Regions from separate parts of the Aminobacter sp. MDW-2 genome, predicted to be linked through region 2. Evidence: riboswitches for the same ligand, from Rfam matches in the RefSeq annotation. Region 2 holds a riboswitch; each other region holds the start of a gene.
The links. A riboswitch is a leader RNA that binds a small molecule or an ion and turns the genes downstream of it on or off. The one in region 2 is predicted to bind cobalamin.
Positions count from the first base shown of each region.

Region 1: another riboswitch for cobalamin. It lies ahead of H5P29_RS01250 (aromatic ring-hydroxylating dioxygenase subunit alpha); the one in region 2 lies ahead of H5P29_RS15475 (CbtB-domain containing protein).
Region 3: another riboswitch for cobalamin. It lies ahead of H5P29_RS10130 (ABC transporter substrate-binding protein); the one in region 2 lies ahead of H5P29_RS15475 (CbtB-domain containing protein).

Region 1 covers NZ_CP060197.1:240,000-247,166, forward strand. Annotated here, with positions in the region: gene H5P29_RS01235 (iron chelate uptake ABC transporter family permease subunit) at 1-823, shown strand, start outside; gene H5P29_RS01240 (ABC transporter ATP-binding protein) at 820-1,578, shown strand; gene H5P29_RS01245 (hybrid-cluster NAD(P)-dependent oxidoreductase) at 1,628-2,725, opposite strand; gene H5P29_RS01250 (aromatic ring-hydroxylating dioxygenase subunit alpha) at 2,748-3,995, opposite strand; cobalamin riboswitch at 4,113-4,320, opposite strand; gene metH (methionine synthase) at 4,408-7,167, opposite strand, start outside.
Region 2 covers NZ_CP060197.1:3,161,593-3,168,759, reverse strand. Annotated here, with positions in the region: gene cobD (threonine-phosphate decarboxylase CobD) at 1-1,003, opposite strand, end outside; gene cbiB (adenosylcobinamide-phosphate synthase CbiB) at 1,002-1,967, shown strand; gene cobO (cob(I)yrinic acid a,c-diamide adenosyltransferase) at 1,978-2,595, opposite strand; gene cobU (bifunctional adenosylcobinamide kinase/adenosylcobinamide-phosphate guanylyltransferase) at 2,595-3,104, opposite strand; gene H5P29_RS15480 (CbtA family protein) at 3,097-3,873, opposite strand; gene H5P29_RS15475 (CbtB-domain containing protein) at 3,890-4,066, opposite strand; cobalamin riboswitch at 4,101-4,298, opposite strand; gene H5P29_RS15470 (gamma-glutamylcyclotransferase) at 4,366-5,055, opposite strand; gene H5P29_RS15465 (DUF1624 domain-containing protein) at 5,177-6,175, shown strand; gene H5P29_RS15460 (isoprenylcysteine carboxylmethyltransferase family protein) at 6,172-6,648, shown strand; gene H5P29_RS15455 (CPBP family intramembrane glutamic endopeptidase) at 6,645-7,167, opposite strand, start outside.
Region 3 covers NZ_CP060197.1:2,064,105-2,071,271, reverse strand. Annotated here, with positions in the region: gene H5P29_RS10150 (TCR/Tet family MFS transporter) at 1-641, shown strand, start outside; gene H5P29_RS10145 (LLM class flavin-dependent oxidoreductase) at 649-1,644, opposite strand; gene H5P29_RS10140 (ABC transporter ATP-binding protein) at 1,644-2,417, opposite strand; gene H5P29_RS10135 (iron ABC transporter permease) at 2,414-3,517, opposite strand; gene H5P29_RS10130 (ABC transporter substrate-binding protein) at 3,579-4,628, opposite strand; cobalamin riboswitch at 4,895-5,086, opposite strand; gene H5P29_RS10125 (nucleotidyltransferase family protein) at 5,207-6,688, opposite strand; gene H5P29_RS10120 (glycosyltransferase family A protein) at 6,688-7,167, opposite strand, start outside.

The DNA.
Region 1 (7,167 bases), 2.9 Mb from region 2:
GGTGACGCTGATTCAGGTCGGCGTGGCAATCGCCATCTCGACGGTGGTGTTCCAGACGGTGACCGCAAACCGGGTGCTGACGCCGCAGATCATGGGGCTCGACGCGCTTTACCTGTTCGGCCAGATGGCGCTGGTGCTGGCGCTCGGCAGCGTCGGTTACGTCGCGCTCGACCCGCGCCTGAAATTCGCCGGCGAGGCCGGCCTGATGATGGTCATGGCGCTGGTACTGTTCCTGCCGATGCTGCGGCGGCGGTTCGACATCGGCCTGCTGCTGCTGACCGGCGTCGTGCTCGGCGTGCTTTTCCGCAGCCTCGCCTCGCTTATCGCGCGGCTGATCGACCCGAACGAATTCGCCGTCGTCCAAGGTTCGAGTTACGCCGACTTCAACACGGTGCGGCCGGACCTGGTCGTCATCGGCTTGGTGGTGACGACGATTGCCGCCATCATCCTCTGGCGCCAGCGCCACCTGCTCGACATCGTGGCACTCGGCGCCGACAGTGCCACCGGGCTTGGCGTGTCATGGACCAAGGCGCTGACCGGGCTGCTGCTTTTGGTGGCTGCCCTGGTTGCGGTGTCGACGGCGCTGGTCGGGCCGGTAACCTTCTTCGGGCTTCTGGTGGTGGCGCTGGCCGAGCGCATCGTCGATAGCCGCCGCCATCACCTGTTGCTGCCGGCGGCGATGCTGACCGCCGTCATCGTGCTGCTTGGCGGCCAGATGGTGCTGCAGCACCTTCTGGGCGGTGCCGCGACGCTCGGCGTCGTCATCGAATTCGTGGGGGGCCTCGTCTTCCTGGCCATGCTGATCACAACGAGCAAGCGATGATCGAGATCAAGAATGTTTCGTTGCGCCTCGGCGACACGCAAATCCTGGAGGATGTGTCGCTGACCATGCCCAAGGGTGGGGTGACGGCGCTGGTCGGGCCCAACGGCGCCGGCAAGTCGAGCCTGTTGTCGCTGATCGCCCGGCTGCAGCCGCTGCAGAGCGGATCGATCTCGGTCGACGGCCTGCCGGTCGACACGACGCCAAGCCGCCAGCTGGCCAGGACGCTCGCCATATTGCGCCAGGACCCGGCGGTGGCAAGCCGGCTCAAGGTGCGCGAACTCGTCGGCTTCGGCCGCTTTCCGCACCAGCGCGGGCGAATCGACGCAAACGACATGAAGCTGATTGAGGCGGCCTTGCAGCAGTTCGGCCTGATGGATCTCGCCGACCGCTTCCTCGACAATCTGTCGGGCGGCCAGCGCCAGCGCGCCATGGTCGCCATGGCCTTCTGCCAGGGCACCGACTACATGCTGCTGGACGAACCGCTGAACAATCTCGACATGCTGTTTGCCCGCCAGTTGATGCGTGACCTGCGCGCGGCCGCCGACAACGACAAACGCACCGTCATCGTCGTGCTGCACGACATCAATCACGCCGCCGTCTATGCCGACCGGATCGTTGCAATGAAATCGGGGTGCGTCGTCGCCGACGGATCGCCGGCGGAGGTGCTGCAGCCCGACATGCTGGCCCGCGTCTTCGGCTACGGCATGGACGTCATCGACGTCGGCGGCGCGCCGCTGGTGCTGCACCACCGCTGACTTTTCCCAACTCCGGACGGAAACCGCTGCACGGTTTTCCTGACTTGCGCTACGCCTCGACCTCGATCGCCGACAGCGGCTTCGAACAGCAGGCAAGGATGAAGCCATCGTCGATCTCGTGGTCGAGGATGCCGCCATTGTGGCTCATCTCGACCTCGCCGGAGAGCTTCCTGACCTTGCAGGTGCCGCATAGGCCGAACTCGCAGGCCGCCGGAATACGCACGCCCGAAGCACGCGCCGTCTGCAGCACGGTCTGGCCCGAGAGGCAGTCGGCGTCGACATCAGACAACGCGAAACGAACCGGCAGGACGGCATCCGGCACAGTCTCGCTGTCCCCGCCCGGCGTCGAGAACGGCGCGGGGACCTCCTCGACGGCAGGTGCGGCAAAGCTTTCCTGATGGTAGCGGGACATGTCGAAGCCGGAAGACTCGAGCATGCCGCGCACGGCGCGCATGAAGGGATCTGGGCCGCAGCAGAACACCTCACGCTCGCGGAAGTCGGGCGACAGCAACGGCAGTCGCACCGCATCGATGCGGCCCATATGGCCGAACCAGCCTTCGCGGCTCGACCGCTCCTCGATCATGAAACCGAGCGACAGTCCGGGCATGTGTGTGCCCAGCAGTTCGAGCTCCTTCCGGAAGATGATTTCTTCCGGACGGCGCGCGCAGTTGACGAAGGCAACGTCCGTCCACGGCGCGCAGTCGTTTAGCCAGCGCAGCATCGACATCATCGGCGTGATGCCGGACCCGGCCGAGACGAACAGATATTTGGCGGCCGGATGCTGGTGCAGCGAGAAGTCGCCTGAAGGGCCATAGGCCTTGATGCGGACGCCCGGCTTCAGATGGTCGAACATCCAGCGTGTGCCGACGCTGCCCGCCTGCGCCTTGACGGTGACGGCGATGGAGAACGGCCGCGACGGGCTGGACGACAGCGTGTAGGTGCGCATGACGGGTGCCGGTTCGGCCGGCAGTTCGAGCGTCACGAACTGGCCCGGCTTGTAGCGGAACCAGGTCTGGTTGTCGGAGCGGAAGGTGAAGGTCCTGACGTCGGGCGCCTCGTCGGTGACGCCGATGACCTCCAGTACCTGGAGCCGGTCGTTCCAGGGCGCCATTTCGTCGAGGTTGCGGTAAAGGCCAAGCTCGGTCATCGCGTTCATGCCCTTCTCCCGGTCAGGCGACGTTTCGCAGGACCGGCTTGCCACCGTCGGCCAGCCGCGGTTCGATGAAGCCGACGTACCATTCGATGAACTGCATGACGCCGCCCTCGTGTTCCTCCGAATAAGGCCCGGGCTCGTAGGCCGGCGATTTGATGCCGAAGGCATTTTCCTCGACGATGCGGCGGTCCTGGTCGTTGGTCTCGGTCCAAACATGGGTCAGTTCGGCCAGGTCGTAGTCGACGCCTTCGACGGCATCCTTGTGAACCAGCCATTTGGTGGTGACGGCCGTTTCCGTGGCGCTGATCGGCAGCACGCGGAAGGTGACGGCATGGTCGCCGAGCACATGGTTCCAGGTTGTCGGATAATGATAGAGCAGCAGCGTGCCGATCCTGTCGGCCGAGACGCTGTCGGAGAGGTTTTTCCGCACTGCGCGCTTGCCCGACATGGTGTAGCTCACCGCGTCACGCAGCAGTGGCGCGCGTGTCGCCCTGTACTGGCCGCCGGCATCGATGCGGAACTTGCTCGGCAACCCCACCGCCTCGCACTTTGCCCAGTGCGCCAGCATTTCGGGATCGCTTTCGGCGCCATTGACGCCGGTAACGTTCGGCGCCTCGGGAAAGGTCTTGCACAGCTCAGGGTGATTGCCGGCGCAGTGGTAACACTCGCGGTTGTTTTCCCAGACCAGCTTCCAGTTTCCCTTCTCGACGATTGTGCTTTCGAAGGCGACCTTGGCTTCGCGCAGCCGGTGCGGCAGCAGGTACGGCTCGACCATGGCCCGCATCGGCGCGAAGTCGGCGGGCTCGTCGGCGAGGCAGATGAAGATGTAGCCGCCGACGGATTCGCAGGCGACCGGCTTCAGGCCGAACTGGCTCTTGTCGAAACCTTCCGCCATCTGGCGCGCAAACAGCAGGCGTCCGTCGAGTTCGTAGGTCCACTGGTGGTAAGGACAGACGAGCTTGGCCGCCGTACCTTTGTCCGTGGTGCAGACGCGGCTGCCGCGGTGGCGGCAGGAATTGTGGAAGGCGCGCAGCTCACCCTTCTGGTCGCGGACGAGCACGACGGGATAGTCGCCGACCTGGACGGTGAAGAAGCTGCCCGGCTTGGCCAGTTCGCAGTCATGGCCGACAAACAGCCAGTCGCGGTACCAGATCAGCTCGAGGTCGAGCCGGTAGAAATCCGGGTCGGTGTAAAAGGGCTGTGCCAGGCTGAACCCGTCGCGGCGTCCGCGCAGCAGCTTCAGCATTTCGTTCTTCGCATCCATGTCCTGTCCTCGCACCAAGGACTGAACGGGTGGCTTGATTTGGGAAGAACGCCAGCCGGCGGACGCAGAGGTCCGTGCAGCAACGATCCGCCTCTTGACCGCCCACCGCGATCAGTCGAGTTCTGTCAGGTTCAAGGCTGGTTTCCGGGCTTCGGAGCTGTCCTTTCGGACTGTCTCGACACCTTCCCAGGCCGGCTGGCCCAGTGGTCTCCCGTCGAAACAATAACTCCGCCACCGTTGCGGGGGCAGCGCCGGCTTCTCACCGGCTTCCCAATTCTCCGCTTCGTCTCACACTCGAAGCAGCACCTTGAACATGACCGGATCAGACCACGGATTGGTGGCCGGGCACGAGCATGAAAACGACACGGGCTCAGCGCAAAGGCGACAGAGCCCATGTGATGTCATCGTGTTGCTATTCGGCCGCTTCGGCGAACGATGCCGGCACATAGTTGAGGATCGGCCCGAGCCAGCGCTCGACCTCGGCGATGGTCATGCCCTTGCGCCGCGCATAATCCTCGACCTGGTCGCGCTCGACCTTGGCGACGCCGAAATAATAACTCTCGGGGTGGGCGAGATAGATGCCGGAGACCGACGAGCCCGGCCACATCGCCATGCTTTCGGTGAGGCTGACGCCGGCGGTTTTCTCGGCATCGAGCAGGCGGAACAAGGTCACCTTTTCGGTGTGGTCGGGCTGGGCAGGATAGCCCGGCGCCGGACGGATGCCGCGATAGGGCTCGCCGATCAGGTCGTCGGGCGCGAGGTTTTCATCAGGTGCGTAGCCCCAGAACTCCTTGCGCACCTTCTCGTGCATGCGTTCAGCGAAGGCCTCTGCGAAACGGTCGGCCAGCGCCTTGACCATGATCGAGGAGTAGTCGTCATTGGCGCGTTCGAAGCGCTCGGCGATCGCCACTTCCTCGATGCCTGCAGTGACCACGAAGCCGCCGAGATAATCCGGCTTGCCGCCGTCGGCGGGAGCGATGAAGTCGGCCAGTGCGACATTGGCCTTGCCGTCGCGCTTGGTCAGCTGCTGGCGCAGGGTGAAGAAGGTGGCAAGCTCCTCGCTGCGTGCCTCGTCGGTGAACAGCCTGACGTCGTCGCCGACCGAATTGGCCGGCCAGAAGCCGATGACGGCCTTGGGCGCGAACCACTTCTCGTCGATGATCTTGCGCAGCATCGCCTGCGCGTCGTCGAACAGCTGGCGCGCCGCGGCGCCCTGCTTCTCGTCCTCGAGGATCTTGGGGTAACGGCCCTTGAGTTCCCAGGTCTGGAAGAACGGCGTCCAGTCGATGTAGCGGGCCAGTTCGGCCAGGTCCCAGGCTTCGAACACCCTGGTGCCGAGGAAGGTTGGCTTCGGCGGCGCATAAGATGACCAGTCGACCTTGTGCGCATTGGCACGCGCCTTGGCCAACGGCAATCGCTGCTTGTCAGCTTCGGCGCGGTGATGGGCGTCGGCGACCTTCTGATATTCGGCTTGCACCTGTTCAACGTAGCCGCCCTTGGCCTCAGGGGACAGCAGGTTGGACACCACGCCAACAGCGCGGCTGGCATCGGTGACGTAGACTGTCTGGCCGGCGCTGTAGCGCGGATGGATCTTCACCGCGGTGTGGACACGACTCGTGGTGGCGCCGCCGATCAGCAGCGGAATGTCGAACCCCTCGCGCTCCATTTCGGCGGCGACATGCGCCATTTCGTCGAGCGAGGGCGTGATCAGGCCGGACAGGCCAATGATGTCGACCTTCTCGTCCTTGGCAACCTGGAGGATCTTGGTTGCCGGAACCATGACGCCGAGGTCGATGATCTCGTAGTTGTTGCAGGCGAGCACGACGCCGACGATGTTCTTGCCGATGTCGTGCACGTCGCCCTTGACGGTCGCCATCAGAATCTTGCCGGCAGTCTGGCGTTCGCCATTGTCGATCCCATTGGCGGCGTTGGCCGCCTTCTCCGCCTCCATATGTGGCAGCAAGCCGGCCACCGCCTGCTTCATGACACGGGCCGACTTGACAACCTGCGGCAGGAACATCTTGCCGGCACCGAACAGATCGCCGACGACATTCATGCCGGCCATCAGCGGGCCTTCGATGACATGCAACGGACGCTCTGCCTGCAGCCGCGCCTCGTCGGTGTCGGCGTCGATGAATTCGGTGATGCCATTGACCAGCGCGTGGCTGATACGGCTCTCGACCGGCCAGTCGCGCCAGGCGAGATCGCGCTCCTTGGCTTCCTTGCCGGCCGCGCCCTTGAAGCGCTCGGCAATGTCCAGCAGCCTTTCGGTGGCGGTGCCGCCGGCCTTGGGCAGGCGGTTGAGCACGACGTCCTCACAGGCCTCGCGCAGCTCCGGGTCGATCGATTCATAGACGGCGAGCTGGCCGGCATTGACGATGCCCATGTCCATGCCGGCCTGGATGCAGTGATACAGGAACACGGCGTGCATCGCCTCTCGCACCGGCTCGTTGCCGCGGAACGAGAACGACAGGTTCGACACGCCGCCCGAGACATGGACATGCGGCAGGGTCTGGGTGATTTCCCGCGTCGCCTCGATGAAGTCGACACCGTAATTGTCGTGCTCCTCGATGCCGGTGGCGACAGCGAAGATGTTGGGATCGAAGATGATGTCCTCGGGCGCGAAGCCGGCTTGCTCGGTCAAGAGCTTGTAGGCGCGGGTGCAGATCTCGACCTTGCGCGCCTTGGTGTCGGCCTGACCCTGCTCGTCGAATGCCATGACGACGACGGCAGCGCCATAGGCCCGGCACAGCCGGGCATGATGCAGGAAGGCTTCCTCGCCTTCCTTCATTGAGATCGAATTGACGATCGGCTTGCCCTGGACGCATTTCAGCCCGGCCTCGATCACCTCCCATTTGGAGCTGTCGATCATGACGGGCACGCGCGCGATGTCGGGTTCGGCGGCGATCAGATTGAGGTACTCGACCATCGCCTTCTTCGAGTCGATCAGGCCCTCGTCCATGTTGATGTCGATGATCTGCGCGCCATTGACGACCTGGTCGCGGGCGACGTCGAGGGCGGCGGCATAGTCGCCTGATGTGATCAGCTTGCGGAACTTGGCCGAGCCGGTGACGTTGGTGCGCTCGCCGACATTGACGAAGGGGATCTCGTCGGTGAGCGTGAACGGCTCGAGGCCCGACAGGCGCATCTGCGGCTTGAGCTCCGGCACCTG
Region 2 (7,167 bases):
CCACGTCAAGCCGCCGCCACTCGACTTCGTGGCCCGGCAGGCCGCAGCGCAACTGGGTCGGTCGATCAGCGAAACTGCGCACCAGGATACCCTCGCGCCCCAGTGCCTTGAACAGTCCGGCGGCGTCGGAAATGTCAACATGGCGGAACAGCGACGTGCCACCGGTGACGATCACGCCAGCGCGGGCAAAGGCCTGGTCGAGACGATGCGCGGCATGCGCCAGCGTCGTGCGCATCTCACGCTGCCAGTCAGCATCCGACAGTGCCTTGATGCCATATTCGAGCGACGGTACGGCCACCGACCAGGGCCCTAGCTCTTCCTCCAGTCGACCGGCGATATCGGGGTGGGCCAGTGCAAAGCCGAGACGGATGCCGGCCAGCCCGTAGAACTTGCCGAAGGAGCGCAGCACCACGTGGCCACTCTGTTCGACGTCGCCGGCAAGGCTCTGCGCCAGCGGGCCGACGTCCATGAACGCCTCGTCGACGACCAGAAGCCCACCGCGGGCGCGCAGGCTGGCGGCCAGTTCAAGCAGGTCCTTGCGCTGCACGACACGGCCGTCAGGGTTGTTCGGATTGACCACGACGGCGAGGTCGGCGTCGAAAAGCTGCCCGAAATCGCGCGTCTCGGCCACCTGATGACCGGCGATCGCAGCGGCGCGGGCGTGTTCCTGATAGGTCGGCCCGAGCACGAAGGCGCGGCCGGGCCGCACCAGCGAGGCGATGCGCGGCAATAGAATCTGCGTGCCCGGCGCCGGCAACACATGGGCGGCCGAGGGCGCACCGTAAGCAGTGGCGGCAACCGCTGTGAGGTCGCGCGCCCGGCCCGGCTCGGGCAGGCGCGACAAGGCTGTGGCAGGCAGTTCGAAAAGCGGATAGGAGTTTGGATTGATCCCGGTCGACAGGTCGACGAATGGTTCGGGCGCTCCCGGAAACAGCGCCCTCGCCCGTTCCAGGCTGCCGCCGTGGTCCACGGTCCCTGTCCTACGTCCTGCAAGAAGCGTCATGTCTTTTCCGCTCGCCTTCCTGTCGCTTCTGGTTGAACTCGGTCTCGGCTATCCGGACCGGCTTGTGCGCAAGATCGGTCATCCGGTCATCTGGATCGGCAAGCTGATATCCTTTCTCGACATCAGCCTCAACCGAGCCACCGATACCGACGCTCAGCGCCGCATCTGGGGCGTCGCCGCCCTTGTCGTCATCGTCACAGTGCCCGCCACAATCGCCTTCGCCCTGGAGCGGCTGTTCGGTTTGCTGCCCCTCGGCATGCTCTTGACCGCCATCGCCGCTTCCAGCCTCGTCGCCCAGCGCAGCCTCGGCAGCCATGTGAAGGCGGTCGCCGACGCGCTCGACAGCGGCGGTATCATTGCCGGTCGCAAGGCCGTGTCGCAGATCGTCGGCCGCGACCCCGAGCGTCTCGACGAAGCAGGCGTCAGCCGTGCCGCAATCGAGAGCCTGGCTGAAAACTTCTCCGACGGCATCACCGCACCTGCCTTCTGGCTCGCCATCTCAGGTTTCGCTGGAGGTGCCGCCTACAAGGCGGCCAACACCGCCGATTCGATGATCGGCCACCGCACCAACCGCCACGAAGCCTTCGGCTGGGCCGCCGCCCGTTTCGACGACCTCATCAACCTGCCGGCCTCGCGCCTGACCGCGCTTGCCATCGTGCTCGCCGCCTCCCTCGTGCCCGGCGCCGACCCGAAGGCCGCCTGGGAGGCCGTCTGGCGCGACGCCCAAAAACATCGTTCACCCAATGCCGGCTGGCCCGAGGCCGCCATGGCCGGCGCGCTCGGCCTCGCCCTTGCCGGCCCTCGCGCCTATGGCGGCGTTTTGGTCGAGGACGCCTTCATGGGCGCGGGCGGCCGCCGGGACGCCAATGCCCGGGATATCCGCGCAGCACTCCGCCTCTACTGGACCGCCGACGCCATCCTGGTCGGCGCCATCGGCCTGATCGGCTTCGCCATCTGGCTCTGACACAGCAGCGCTAGAACTCGATTCCCTTCTGAGCCTTCACGCCGGCCGAGAAGTGATGCTTGGTCGCGCCCATCTCGGTGACAAGGTCGGCAGCCTCGACCAGCGCCGGCTTGGCGTTGCGGCCGGTGACCACGACATGCAGGCCCTCGCGACGGTTCTGCAGCGTCGCGACCACCGCCTCCAGATCGAGATAGTCATAGCGCAGTGCGATATTGAGCTCGTCGAGCACGACAAGCGAAATTGTCGGGTCGGCCAGCAGTTCCTGCGCCTTTGCCCAGGCTGCTTCGGCGGCGGCGATATCGCGCTTGATGTCCTGCGTCTCCCAGGTAAAGCCCTCGCCCATCGTGTGCCAGACGGCGCGGTCACCGAAGGCGGCGAATGCGTCCTGCTCGCCCGAATGCCAGGCGCCCTTGATGAACTGCACGACGCCAACCCGCTGGCCATAACCCAGCATGCGCAGCGCCAGACCGAATGCCGCGGTCGACTTGCCCTTGCCGGGACCCGTGTTGACGATCAGCAGCCCCTTCTCGACGATGGTCTTGCCGGCGACCTCGGCATCCTGAACCGCCTTGCGCTTGGCCATCTTGGCGCGGTGACGTTCGGCTTCTTGCTCGTCGATCGTCTTCATCATTTCACCTTCATCGGCAGGCCGGCGACAAGAAACAGCACCTCTTCGGCCACGGCCGCCACCTTCTGATTGAGCCTGCCGGCATCGTCACGAAAACGGCGGGCCAGTGCATTGTCGGGCACGATGCCGAGCCCAACCTCGTTGGAGACCACGAACCACGGCCCGCGCGGACGCGACAGTGCCTCGACGAGCGCCGCACATTCGGCCTCGACGTCATGATCGGCCAGCAGATGATTGGTAAGCCAGAGCGTCAGGCAGTCGACCAGAACAGGCGCGCCATCGGGCAGGCTGGCGAGCGCGCCGACCAGATCCAGCGGCGCGTCGAGCGTCCGCCAGCCCTCGCCACGGCGTCCCAGATGGATCGAAATGCGCTCACGCATCTCGTCGTCATAAGCCTGCGCCGTGGCAACATAGGTCCACGGCGCAGAAAAATGGGTGATGAGTTGCTCGGCATGCGCGCTCTTGCCGGAGCGCGCGCCGCCGAGCAGGAGGGTCAGCTTCTCAGGCAAGGCGGCTGTTCAGAGACGGCGCCGGCTCGCTCATGAAGCGGTTGCGCACGTAGCCCGCCACCGCACCCAGCACGACCCAGAACACCAGATTGGTGATGGTGACGGCGACGACGAAGCTGTGGTGCAGGTCTGCTGGAATCGGCGACTCGTGGCTTTCCGGTTGCGGTGCACCGACGATGTGCGGCGCAACGATCAGCACCACACCGAGTATCGCCAGCGGCAGCGACTGCTTGAAGGCGATCAGCGCGAGACCCGCCGCGGTGGCGACGACGGTCAGCGTCCACCAGATCTGGCGTGCGCCAAGATCGGCGGCCGGCATCGCCGGCAGCTCCGGCGGCAGGCCTAGACCGGGAGCCAGGGTAAACACGGCAAAGCCGGCAAAGCCCCAGAACACGCCCTGGCGCCAGTTGGCGATGCCACCGGCAAACTCGGAAACGGCGACCAGGATCAGGCCGAAAGCGATGCCGCTGACGATATTGGCGAGCGCCGAATAGGCAAAACGTTCAGCGCCGTCGGCCGGAGCCCAGGCTTCTTCTTCGGCTGGCGCCGCAGTCTGTGCCGCCGTGGTTTCGGCGCCGGCCGCAGGGGCGGTCGCCTCAGTGCCGGCAACTGGTGCCGCGGCGTGCTCATGGCCACCGCCAGCGTTCTCATAGGTCTCCGCCTTGAGGATCAGCGGGACGGTTGCATAGGTCTGGAGTGCGGCAAGGACCACGCCTGCCAATAGCCCGCTGATCGCCGCGATGAACACGACGTTTCTGAAGATGGACATTGTTGGATCGCCTTGGTTAGTGGCAGGGGAAAGCCATCGAGTGGCGATAGTCGTGGGCAGCGTTGTGCACCACGTCCATATGCGAGAACCCGAGGAAGCCAACAACGAAAAGGCCGAGCAGCGCGGCAAGCGCCAGCTGCATGCTACGCGACGGCGAAGAGACGTCGGTGCCGAGAGCAGAAACAGTGTTCATCACAAGTCCTTTCGCCCTCCACCCGAGGGCACAGAGATAAGTGCCTGTCGCCGGCAGGTCTCCTGGCTTGCGGATCGGCACCCTTCCCCGCCTTCCCGAAGCAAGCTTCAGTGGCATTTGGGGAGAGCTAACCGCATACAGTTGCGGGGGCAGCCACGGCTTTGGACCTTCAAATGGCCCTTACCGCATTCCCTCTTGATTCCGTAACGGAACCGACGACGCCGCAACTATAGAAACAAATGGCTTGGGCGGCAAACCAAATTCCGACGCCGCCGCGCTCGAAAGCGGCGTTCCGGCGATCATCCGCGGGCCACGATTCGCTCGGCCACCAGATGCTGGAGCCGCCACAGATGCCGATCGTGGATCGCCCGCTGCTCGAGGTTGCTGACCACATTATAGAGATAGTCCGCAGCCGAACCCCAATGGCCGCAGGTCGTCGCCAGTCGCTCCGCCACCGCGTCCTCGCCCAGCGCGCCGGCATAGGCGTGGCCTTTGCGGTTGATGACGAAGGCGAGCGCGGTCAACGGACCTTCATCGGTGGCGAGCTTCAGCCAGCGCGGCTTGTAGGTGGAGGGTTTCAGCGTCATCTCGCGGCGAAACAGCTTGTCCAGCTGCTCGCGGCGGTCGCCGTCCGTCAGCCTGAGCGCCACGCCCTTGCACTGGCCGCCGCGATCCATGCCCATCATCAGTCCAGGCTCAGCCTTTGTGGCGCGCCAGCGGGTCATGTTGATGCAGAACGAACGGTGCCAGCCGCGCACCAGCGCCACCCTTTCGTCGGTGTGCTCCACCTCGGGTTTCCAGATCAGCGATCCATAGGCAAACAGCCACAACGGTCCATTGCCGGGACGCGCGGCAAGCGTCTCGTCGATCATCACCTCATAGTCGGCGTCGTCGAGATGCATCGCATCGGGGTCGGGGCCCGTGTCAGCGACCTCGCGATGGCAACGCGCCACCAGCTCCTCGGTCAGCGCCATCTTTCGTCCGCTCATGCCCGCCCCATCAATTGCTTAACCCTGTGCACGACAGACAGTTCTGCTCTCTTCCGCCCCGCTTCAACCATGATAGTGCTGCATGGGCGCTGCAACACCCGAAAACGCAGAAGCGAACAACATGACGATGCAACCGGACCCCGACCAGATCAAAGCACCTTCTCGGCGCGTATCGGTCATCGACATCGCCCGCGGCGTAGCCCTGATCGCCATGGCGATCTACCACTTCGCCTGGGACCTCGAATTCTTCGGTTATGCCGATCCGGGCATGACCGCCTATGGCAACTGGAAGCTGTTCGCGCGCTGCATCGCCTCGAGCTTCCTGTTCCTCGTCGGTGCCAGCCTGGTGCTGGCACATGCCAAGGGCATCCGCTGGCCCGGCTATTTCAGGCGGCTCGCCATGGTGACAGCGGCGGCATTAGCGATCACCGTCGCCACCTGGTTCGCCACGCCAGACACCTTCATCTTCTTCGGCATCCTGCATCATATCGCGCTCGCCAGCGTGCTTGGCCTTGCCTTCCTGCGCGTCCCGCCGGTGCTGACGCTGATCGCCGCTGCTCTGGTGATCGTAGCACCCCACTATCTGCGCTCGGAGGCGTTCAATCACCCGGCCCTGGTCTGGATCGGCCTTTCCACCGCCAACCCGCGCTCCAACGATTTCGTCCCGCTGTTCCCCTTCTTCGGCGCGGTGCTGGCTGGCATCGGCGTCGCCGGACTGGCGCTCAGGGCAGGCCTGATCGAAAAGATGGCGCGGCTTCAGCCCGGCGCCTGGTCGCGCCCCCTCTCCTTCTTTGGTCGCCACAGCCTTGCCTTTTACCTCATTCACCAGCCGGTGATGATCTCGCTGGTCTGGCTCTTCGCCCAGCTCTTCCCGGCCCCGGTCGAAACCCGCGAGGTCACTTTCCTGAAATCCTGCCAGCTTTCCTGCGAGCAGAGCCGCGACACCGATTTCTGCTCGCGCTACTGTGTCTGCATGCTCGACGAGTTGCAGAAGGATGATTCGTTCGATCGGCTCTATGCCTCCGACCAGAGCCCGAAGTTGAAGGCCCATGTCGGGCAGACCGCCGCCATGTGCACGACAAGCACCGAAAATCAGACGATACCAGGAGGAGCGCAGTGACCAATCCCAACGCCGCCCCCAGCAAGGTGCCATGGCCGCCGATCCTCTACCTCGCAGCAATCGTGGTGGCGGCGGTGCTCGGACTGCTCTATCCCTTGCCGTGGATCACCGAACCGCTGTCGGACTTGCTTTTTGCCGCCGGCTGGCTGGCGGTTGCCGGCGTTGTTGCGATCTATTATTCGGCCATGCAGACGCTGAAGCGGGCCAAGACCACCATCCGCCCCGACAGGCCGTCCGAGCATCTGGTCACGTCGGGCGCCTTCTCCTTCACCCGCAACCCGATCTATTTCGCCAACACGCTGCTGATGATCGCCATCGGGCTGATCACCGCAAATGTCTGGTTCCTGGCGCTGGCCCTCATTGCCGCCTTTGCCACGCAAAAGCTCGCCATCGTACCGGAGGAAAAGCACCTGCAGGCACGTTTCGGCAAGAAATACATCGATTACGCGAAGAAGGTCCGGCGCTGGATCTAACCGGCGACGGCGGTCGCTTGCCTTCGGAGAAAACTGCTCGTCCCATAGACGACGACGATGGCCAGCGCGAACACCAGCCATAAGATCAAGCCGATCCATTGATGCTGGGCCGCATCGCCGCCTTCAAACACGCGGCCGAGATAGCGGACGCTGTTCTGATGCGATGCATGCATCAGGATCGCCGGCAGCACGCTTCCGGCCGAGTTCTGGTACAGCCATGTGAACACCACCGCTGCCGCCATGACATTGAGCGCACTTGAAATGCTGTAGTCGTTCAGCAGCACCAGCGGCAGGTGCCAGGCCGCCCAGATCAGCCCGAGCACCAGACTGGCATTCAGCGCGCCGCGCTCGCCGAGAAGCAAGGGCTGTGCAAAGCCCCGCCATCCCGGCTCCTCGCCAAGCGGACCACTGAAAACCATGAGCAACGAGACCATGACGGCGATTTCCGTGACGGCCGGCACATTCGCCCAGTTTGGCGGGGCCGAGCCGAACATCGGATTGAGCCAGATAGCAAGCAGT
Region 3 (7,167 bases), 1.1 Mb from region 2:
GCCGCGCCAATCCGTTCGGCGCGATGATGCTGCTGCGTTCGCACCCTGAGCTCACCGGGCTCGCCGCAGTGACCTTCCTGCTGCATTTCGCCCATCACGTCTTTTCGGCGGTGTTCGTGCTCTATGCCGCCTATCGCTACAACTGGCATGCCTGGGAGGTCGGCACGCTGCTGGCAATGGTCGGGGTGCTCGACATGATCGTCCAGGGTCTGATCGTCGGCCCGGCCGTCAAGCGCTTCGGCGATCGCGCTACGATGGTGTTCGGCCTGTTTGCCGGCGCCTTCGGCATCGCCTGCATGGGCCTTGCGCCTACGGGATTCTGGTTCTCGCTGGCGATCATTCCGAACGCGCTCTGGGGCCTCGCCATGCCGACGACGCAGTCGCTGATGACCCAGCGCGTTTCCGAATTCGAGCAGGGCCAGTTGCAAGGCGCCAACATGAGCGTGGCGAGCATCGCCGGCGTCGCCTCGCCGCTGTTCTTCGGCGCGGTCTATGCCTGGACCGTGCGCGACGGCACGCCGCTGCCCTATCCCGGCCTCGCCTTCTACCTCGCGGCGGTCGTGCTTTTCGGCGCGGCCCTGCTGGGCTGGGTGGTGGCGCGCAAGGCAGACCGTGCCGATGCGGCCGACAAGGCCGCCTGAGACGCGCTCAGGCGGGCCGCAAGGCTGGCAGCACCTCGCGTCCGAAAAACTCCATGTCGGCGAGCGCCGCCGCCATGTCGACGATGCCGTTGCCGTTGAAGACCAGGCGCATGGCATCGATACCCGTAACTGCCGCCAGCGCCTTGAGCTGCGCCACACAATCGTCCGGCGAGCCTGCAATCACCTGCCGCGCCATGGCCGTCTGCCGGTCGGGCATCACGATCTGGTCAGTAGACCGCCCTGCGGCCTTTGCCGACGCAACCCGACGTTCGAACAGCCGCGGCACGAGCTCGTCGAGCTTGCCCATCGCCTGCACCTTCGTCGGAGCGATGCAGACATAGCGAGACAGTTGCGACGCCCGCAGACGGCAGGCATGGCCCTCCTCCTCGAGGATTGCCTGGTAGGTGGCAAGCTGCCCGACTTCAGGCGGATCGAGACTGAGCAGCAACGGCAATCCCTCGCGGGCGGCGAAGCCAAGCGTGTCGCGCGAAGTGCCGGCGACATAGACCGGCACCATCTCGCCTGGAAGAAGCGGTCCAACCGAAACCTCCGAAGCCGGCCAGCACGCGCCCTCTTCGATCCTTGCGCCTGATGTCCAGGCATCGCGCATGATCCGGTAGGAGTCCTCGAAACGAGCCCTGGTGCTCTCGGCGGCGATGCCCAGCGCGGCAAGCGTCGCCGGATGTGTGCCACGGCCGATGCCCAGGTCGATGCGGCCGCCGCTCTGCCAGTGCAACTGTGCCACCTCCTCAGCCAAGAGGAATGGATGGTAGAGCGGCGTCACCACGATGGAGGTGCCGACCCGCAGGCGCTGCGTCCGGGCAAGGATGGCGGAGGCGAGGATCAAGGTCGACGGATAAGCCTGCGGCGGGTTCTGGAAATGAAACTCGTTGAACCAGATGCCGTCGAAGCCCATGCGCTCGACGTCTTCGCAGAGCCGCAACACCGAAGCGTGGCTCTGGGCCCTTCCCCCTCGCGCAAAGCCTGAAATGTCGAGCCGCATCAGGTCAGCTCGTGCGGGGCAAAAACGGGAATGTCGCGCAGCAGCCCGATCTCTACATTGACGCCATAGACGTCGCGCACCGTCTGTTCGGTCAACGTGCTCCGCCAGTTGCCATGGCCGACAACGGCGCCCTTGTCGAGCAGGAGCAGGCTGTCGGAAAAGCGGGCGGCGAGCGACAGGTCATGAATGGCGACCAGTGCCGTCACACCTCGTTCGCGCGCGATCTCGGCCACCACGCGCAGGGTGAATAGCTGGTTGCCGATGTCGAGCGCGCTCGTCGGCTCGTCGAGCACCAGCACCTCGGTCTCCTGCGCCAGGGCACGCGCAAGCATCACACGCTGGCGTTCGCCGCCGCTGAGCTCCGACATCGGACGGAAGGCGAAATCCTCGAGTCGCAGCCGCCTGAGCATGTCCTCGACGACGGCGAGATCACCACGGCTCGGGCTCGCCCCCATATGCGGTGTGCGACCGAGCAGGCAGGTCTCGAACACCGTCGCTGGAAAGCTGAGCGGCGAGGATTGCGGCACATAGGCGATCCGGCGGGCGCGGACTTTGGGCGACATTGCGCGGATGTCGTGGCCGTCGAGCAGGATCCGCCCCGACGACGGCGTGGCAAGGCCGAGCACGGTCCGCACCAGGGTCGACTTGCCGGCACCATTGGGGCCGATGAGGCCGAGTATGTCGCCCTTCGTCAGCCCGACCGAGACCTCGCGCAGCACGGGGCGGCTGCCATAACCGAAGCTGACCTTGTCGACGGAAAGATAGTCGCTCATGAAAAATACTCCGAGCGCCTGGACAGGATCAGGTGCAGGAACAGCGGCACGCCGACGAAGGCGACGACGATGCCGACCGGAATGACTGTCGGGCTGAACGCCATGCGCCCGACAGTGTCGGCCAGAAGCAGCAGCATGGCGCCGCAGATCGCCGAAAACGGGATGAGATGGCGATGGTCGCTGCCGATCAACAGCCGGGCGACATGCGGCCCGATCAACCCGACAAAGCCGATCACGCCGGTGAAGCTGATGACCACCGCCGAGACCACCACCGACAGCACGACGGCGATGCCGCGCAGCAGCGCGACATTGATGCCGAGCGAACGCGAAACGTCGTCGCCGGCGCTCGTCAACGCGTTGAATTGCCAGGCCCGCGACTGCGCCAGCGGCAGGGCGACCAGCAGTGCCGCACCAGAGACGGCAACCGCATCCCAGCCGATGCCGTTCAGGCTGCCGAACGTCCAGTGCACGACCCGGGCCAGTTGCTCCTGGGTGGCGACGAACTGCACGGCTGCGGTCATGGCGCTGAACAGGTACATCAGGGCAATGCCGGTCAACACCATCGTCTGTGCCCCCATGCCGCGCAGCCAGGCCATGGAGAACACCAGCACGGCGCAGCCGAGCGCGAACAGAAATGCCGTCAGCGGCACGAAATAGAGCCCGGCGGCGCTGAAGCCTATGCCGAACATGATGGCGATCGAGGCACCGAAGGCCGCCGCCGAGGACACGCCGATCGTGTAGGGGCTAACCAGCGGATTGCGGGTGATCGCCTGCATCAAAACACCGGCGAATGCCAGTGACCCACCGGCTACCATGGCCATGACGACGCGCGGCAGGCGCAGATGAACGAGCACCCGCGCCTGCTGCGGATCGACCTCGGCGACGAAATGACCGAACGAGACCTTTTGCAGGATGACCATGAGCAGCGTCACCAGCCCCGTCTCGGCGATGCCGACGATGGCAACGCCGCCGGCGACGAGCAGCAGCACAAGCAGCGACCACAAGATGACAGCCGCCTTGCGATAGCCGGCTCGGTGGTAGAGGCTGGAAATGCCGTCGGATTGGCCACGCGCCAAACCGGCACTGCTTGCGATGTCCATGGTCTAGGCTCCGGATTGAGAGGGTACGCCGCCGCCTGACGGGCGGCGGCGTGCTGGTCGATCAGTTGGAGGCTGTGCCCTGGTAGGTCATGCCGCCCTGGAACGGCAGCCCCTGGTAGATCTCGATCCATTCCTTCATCGCAGCCTCGGGATCGACGTCGGTGAAGAGGTCGGGATAGAGCCACTTGGCGACCTGCAGCGCGCCGGTGACCTTGGACGAGCCGCCGGCGAGGTAGTAGTTGATCAGGCGGACATCGCCCGCCTGCCCTGCCGGCGTGCCTGATATTTCCTCGCGCGCGACGATCGCCCTCCAGCTCTCGGCGAATTTTGCCTCCGGGATGGTCTGGTAGGAGCCGGGCTGCAGCTTGATCACCAGGTCGGGCTTGCGCGCGATGATCTCCTCGGGATCGACGGTGAAGCTGTTTTCGTTGCCGCGCGACGACGGCTCCTTCTTGATGTCGATGTCGCCGAAGACATTGGTGCCGCCGCCGGCCTCGATCATGTCGTGCCAGCCTGAGCCGGGCGTGACGGTCACGAGATCACGGACCTCTTCAAGATAAACCTTCTTACGCTCGACGCCCTTCAGACGCTCGGCCAGCAGGTCCATGTACTTGGTGTAGTAGGCGTTCAGCGCATCGGCCTTTTCCTTCTCGTCGAACAGCTTGCCGAACAATGTGACGTTTTCGACATGCTGCAGCGTGTCCCAGGCGGTGACGACCAGCACCGGAATGTCGAAGGCTTCGAGCTGCTTGGCTGCCTCCTCATAGACGCCGTTGCGAGGGATGATGACCAAGTCCGGCTTGAGCGCAACGATCGCCTCGTAATTGGGCTGCGTCTGGCCTTGGCCGACAATGTCGGCTTCCTTGAACTGCGGCCAGTAGGTCGGATCCCGCATCGTGCTGGCATCGACGCCAACGACCTTGTCGATGGCGCCAATGGCGCGGGCGAACTCGACCGCGTAGCGGTTGAAGATCACCGCCCGCTTGATCGGCAGTTCCAGCTCGACCGTTCGGCCGGCATCGTCCGTGAAGCTATCCGCGGCCGCCGGCGCAAGGCCAATGGCGGATGCCGCGGCGAGCCCGAGCCAAAGGATCCAATGTCTGATGTTCATGATCTCTCCTTGCTTGAAAGGGGTGCGCAACGCCTGGCGTTGCCATGCCCGGAAGGCGTCCGGGACAATAGGTAGAGGCGCGATGCCACGGCAGCAGGCGACAAATGCGTCTGCCCAAACTTTCGATATTCTGGGGAAACCGTTCTTCCCGACATCGCCGCGCCAACCTCTGACTGCCCTGGCGGGGATGCGGAAATGCAGACCTGGCGAAAGCCGCAAACGGGCTTCCGGACGGGAACCGGCATTCCTGTGGCACACCCCGACCACGGAATCTCACTCTGTCAGGCAGGTCTCCTGGCTCGCGGGTCCTAGCCTTGTCGCCCGTCTTCCCGGCACGAATGCCAGTGACACAGGGGCAATAGGCTCACCGCTTACAGTTGCGGGACAGCTCCGGTTTCGCACCGGATTCCCTCTTAGCTTCCACCTCGCGGCGGAAGACCATGACGGCGCCAACCTATCGACGGCCAAGGTAAAGTCAAGTTGCCATCCGGGACTATACAGGGCGGCATTTGCCTGAGCCGCGACGATGCTGAGACCAGGTTGCGCGGAACTGCAGGCAGCGCAAACTGTTCTCCGGCTCAGCGAGCCGGCGAAACGGTCACCGAGACGATCTGGAACGGCACCGCACCATAGGTGGCGACCGTCTGCTCATGCTCCCACGCGCGGAACTGTCGCGACGGCCGCGCCGACAGCACCAACGCGCCATCCGCCTGGTCTGGCCGGATGGTACCGCGAAACCGCAAGGTCAGCCGGCCGCCTGATTTACCCAGCTTGCGATAGCGCAGCCGCGCGAAATGGCATTCGCCGCCATTCAGCTCCATCTCGATGCGACGGCGCACCGGCGGCACGTCCAGCCGCACGACAATGTCGATCTCGGCAGGCGCACCGCCAACTGCCGCCGGCGGCAACGGCACCTGCTGCGCCAGTGCCGGGGTGACCTGCCCCGCACCATCGCCCGCCTGTGTGCGCCGACCATGCCAGACGACGCCGGGCAGCTCGCGCTCACGGACAGCGCGTTTCTTGCGCATGCGCAACTGCTTGGCGACACCGCGTGACAGCCAGGTCAGACCCTTGAAGTCGGTCCGCGGCTTGGCCTGCAGCAAGGCAGCGATACGGGCGGCGCCGGCGCGATCGGCCATGTCGACCACCTGCTCCAGCACATCGTCGGGAACCGGCACCGACATCTCTGCTTTCAGATAGCTCAGCGCCACCGCCGTCGGCACGGCAAGGTGCCTGCGGGCGACGACGTCGCAAAGCACGGCCCAGTCGACGCCGCCGGCGCGGATCGCCGAGGCTGTGTCGACCAGCCAGTCGCTGTGGGTATGAGCGTCGAGGCCGCCATGGCCGATCGCCAGCGTCACCCGGTCGGCGGTCGAAGGGACCAGCACGTCGAGACTGGTGAAGGAGGCCGGCGTGGCGCGCTGCCAAACCGCAGCGTCGTCCGCCTCATCTGCCTGCGACCAGTCATAAGCGACCTGGTGCAGATCGATGTCGCCATAGCTGCCCTTGAAGAAATTCATCGACCGCACCGCAGCTAACCGCGGCTTGAGATATTGGGGACTGACCCCTGTCGACACCTGCCAGTCGCCATGACGCAGCATGTCGAAGGCGGCCACCATGTGCTCGGGGTGCACAAGGATGTCGATGTCGTGCGCCACCCGGCCGCGCTGTGCCGCCGGCTCCACCGCGATGCGGCTCGCGCCCTTGAGCAGCATGATCGGCACGCCGGCCGCGACGATGGCCCTCAGTGCGGGCTCGGCCTCGCGCATGGCAAGCCGCGACTTGGTCCACAGCATCTTCTGCAGGCCAGCGAGACGCGGATAGGCGGGATGCATCGCCAGCGCCTTGCCGAACCGGTCGGCGATCGCGGCAAGCAGCCTGTGCTCGCGGAACTCGACGGCATCGATGTCGTTGGCATCGAGCCACCGCAAGGCCTGCGTCTGCGCGACCGCATGGTCCGGCAACAGCACCGCCTTGAGCAACTGGTCGAGACCGTTGGTTGGCCATGCCCAGCCATAGTCGGGGAAGCGCCGGCCGATGCGGCGTGACGTGGATGCCATCAGCCCTGTCCGGCGTTCTTGAGCTTGCGCCGCAGCATGGCCATTCTTGCGACCTCGAGATAGCCACGGTCGCGCTCGGGATCGCGGCCGTAGGACATGCTTCCCGGCAGGATCCGGCGCAGGGCCAGGACCTCATCGATCATGCCGAGCTGGTGGCCGTCTTCGCGGGCCCGGCCAAGCCAGTCGACCATTTCACCGCGGTTGCCTGGCGGGTCGATCACCGAGCCGACGGAAAGCGCCACCTCGCTACGGACCAACATCGTCGTGCGCGACCAGCCGGGCGTCACCTTGCCGGTGCCATCGTCTGGTTCGCCATGCCGAAAGGTTCGCCACTGCGTGAACACGGCAGCCAGCTGCGGCGCCTCTTCCAGCCTGCGAAACTGACGCTCGATCTTGTCGCCAAGCCACAGATCGTCGGCGTCGACAGTTGCAATGAAGGGCGCCCTGGCCAGCGCGAAGCCGCGCGTCGTGGCACTGCC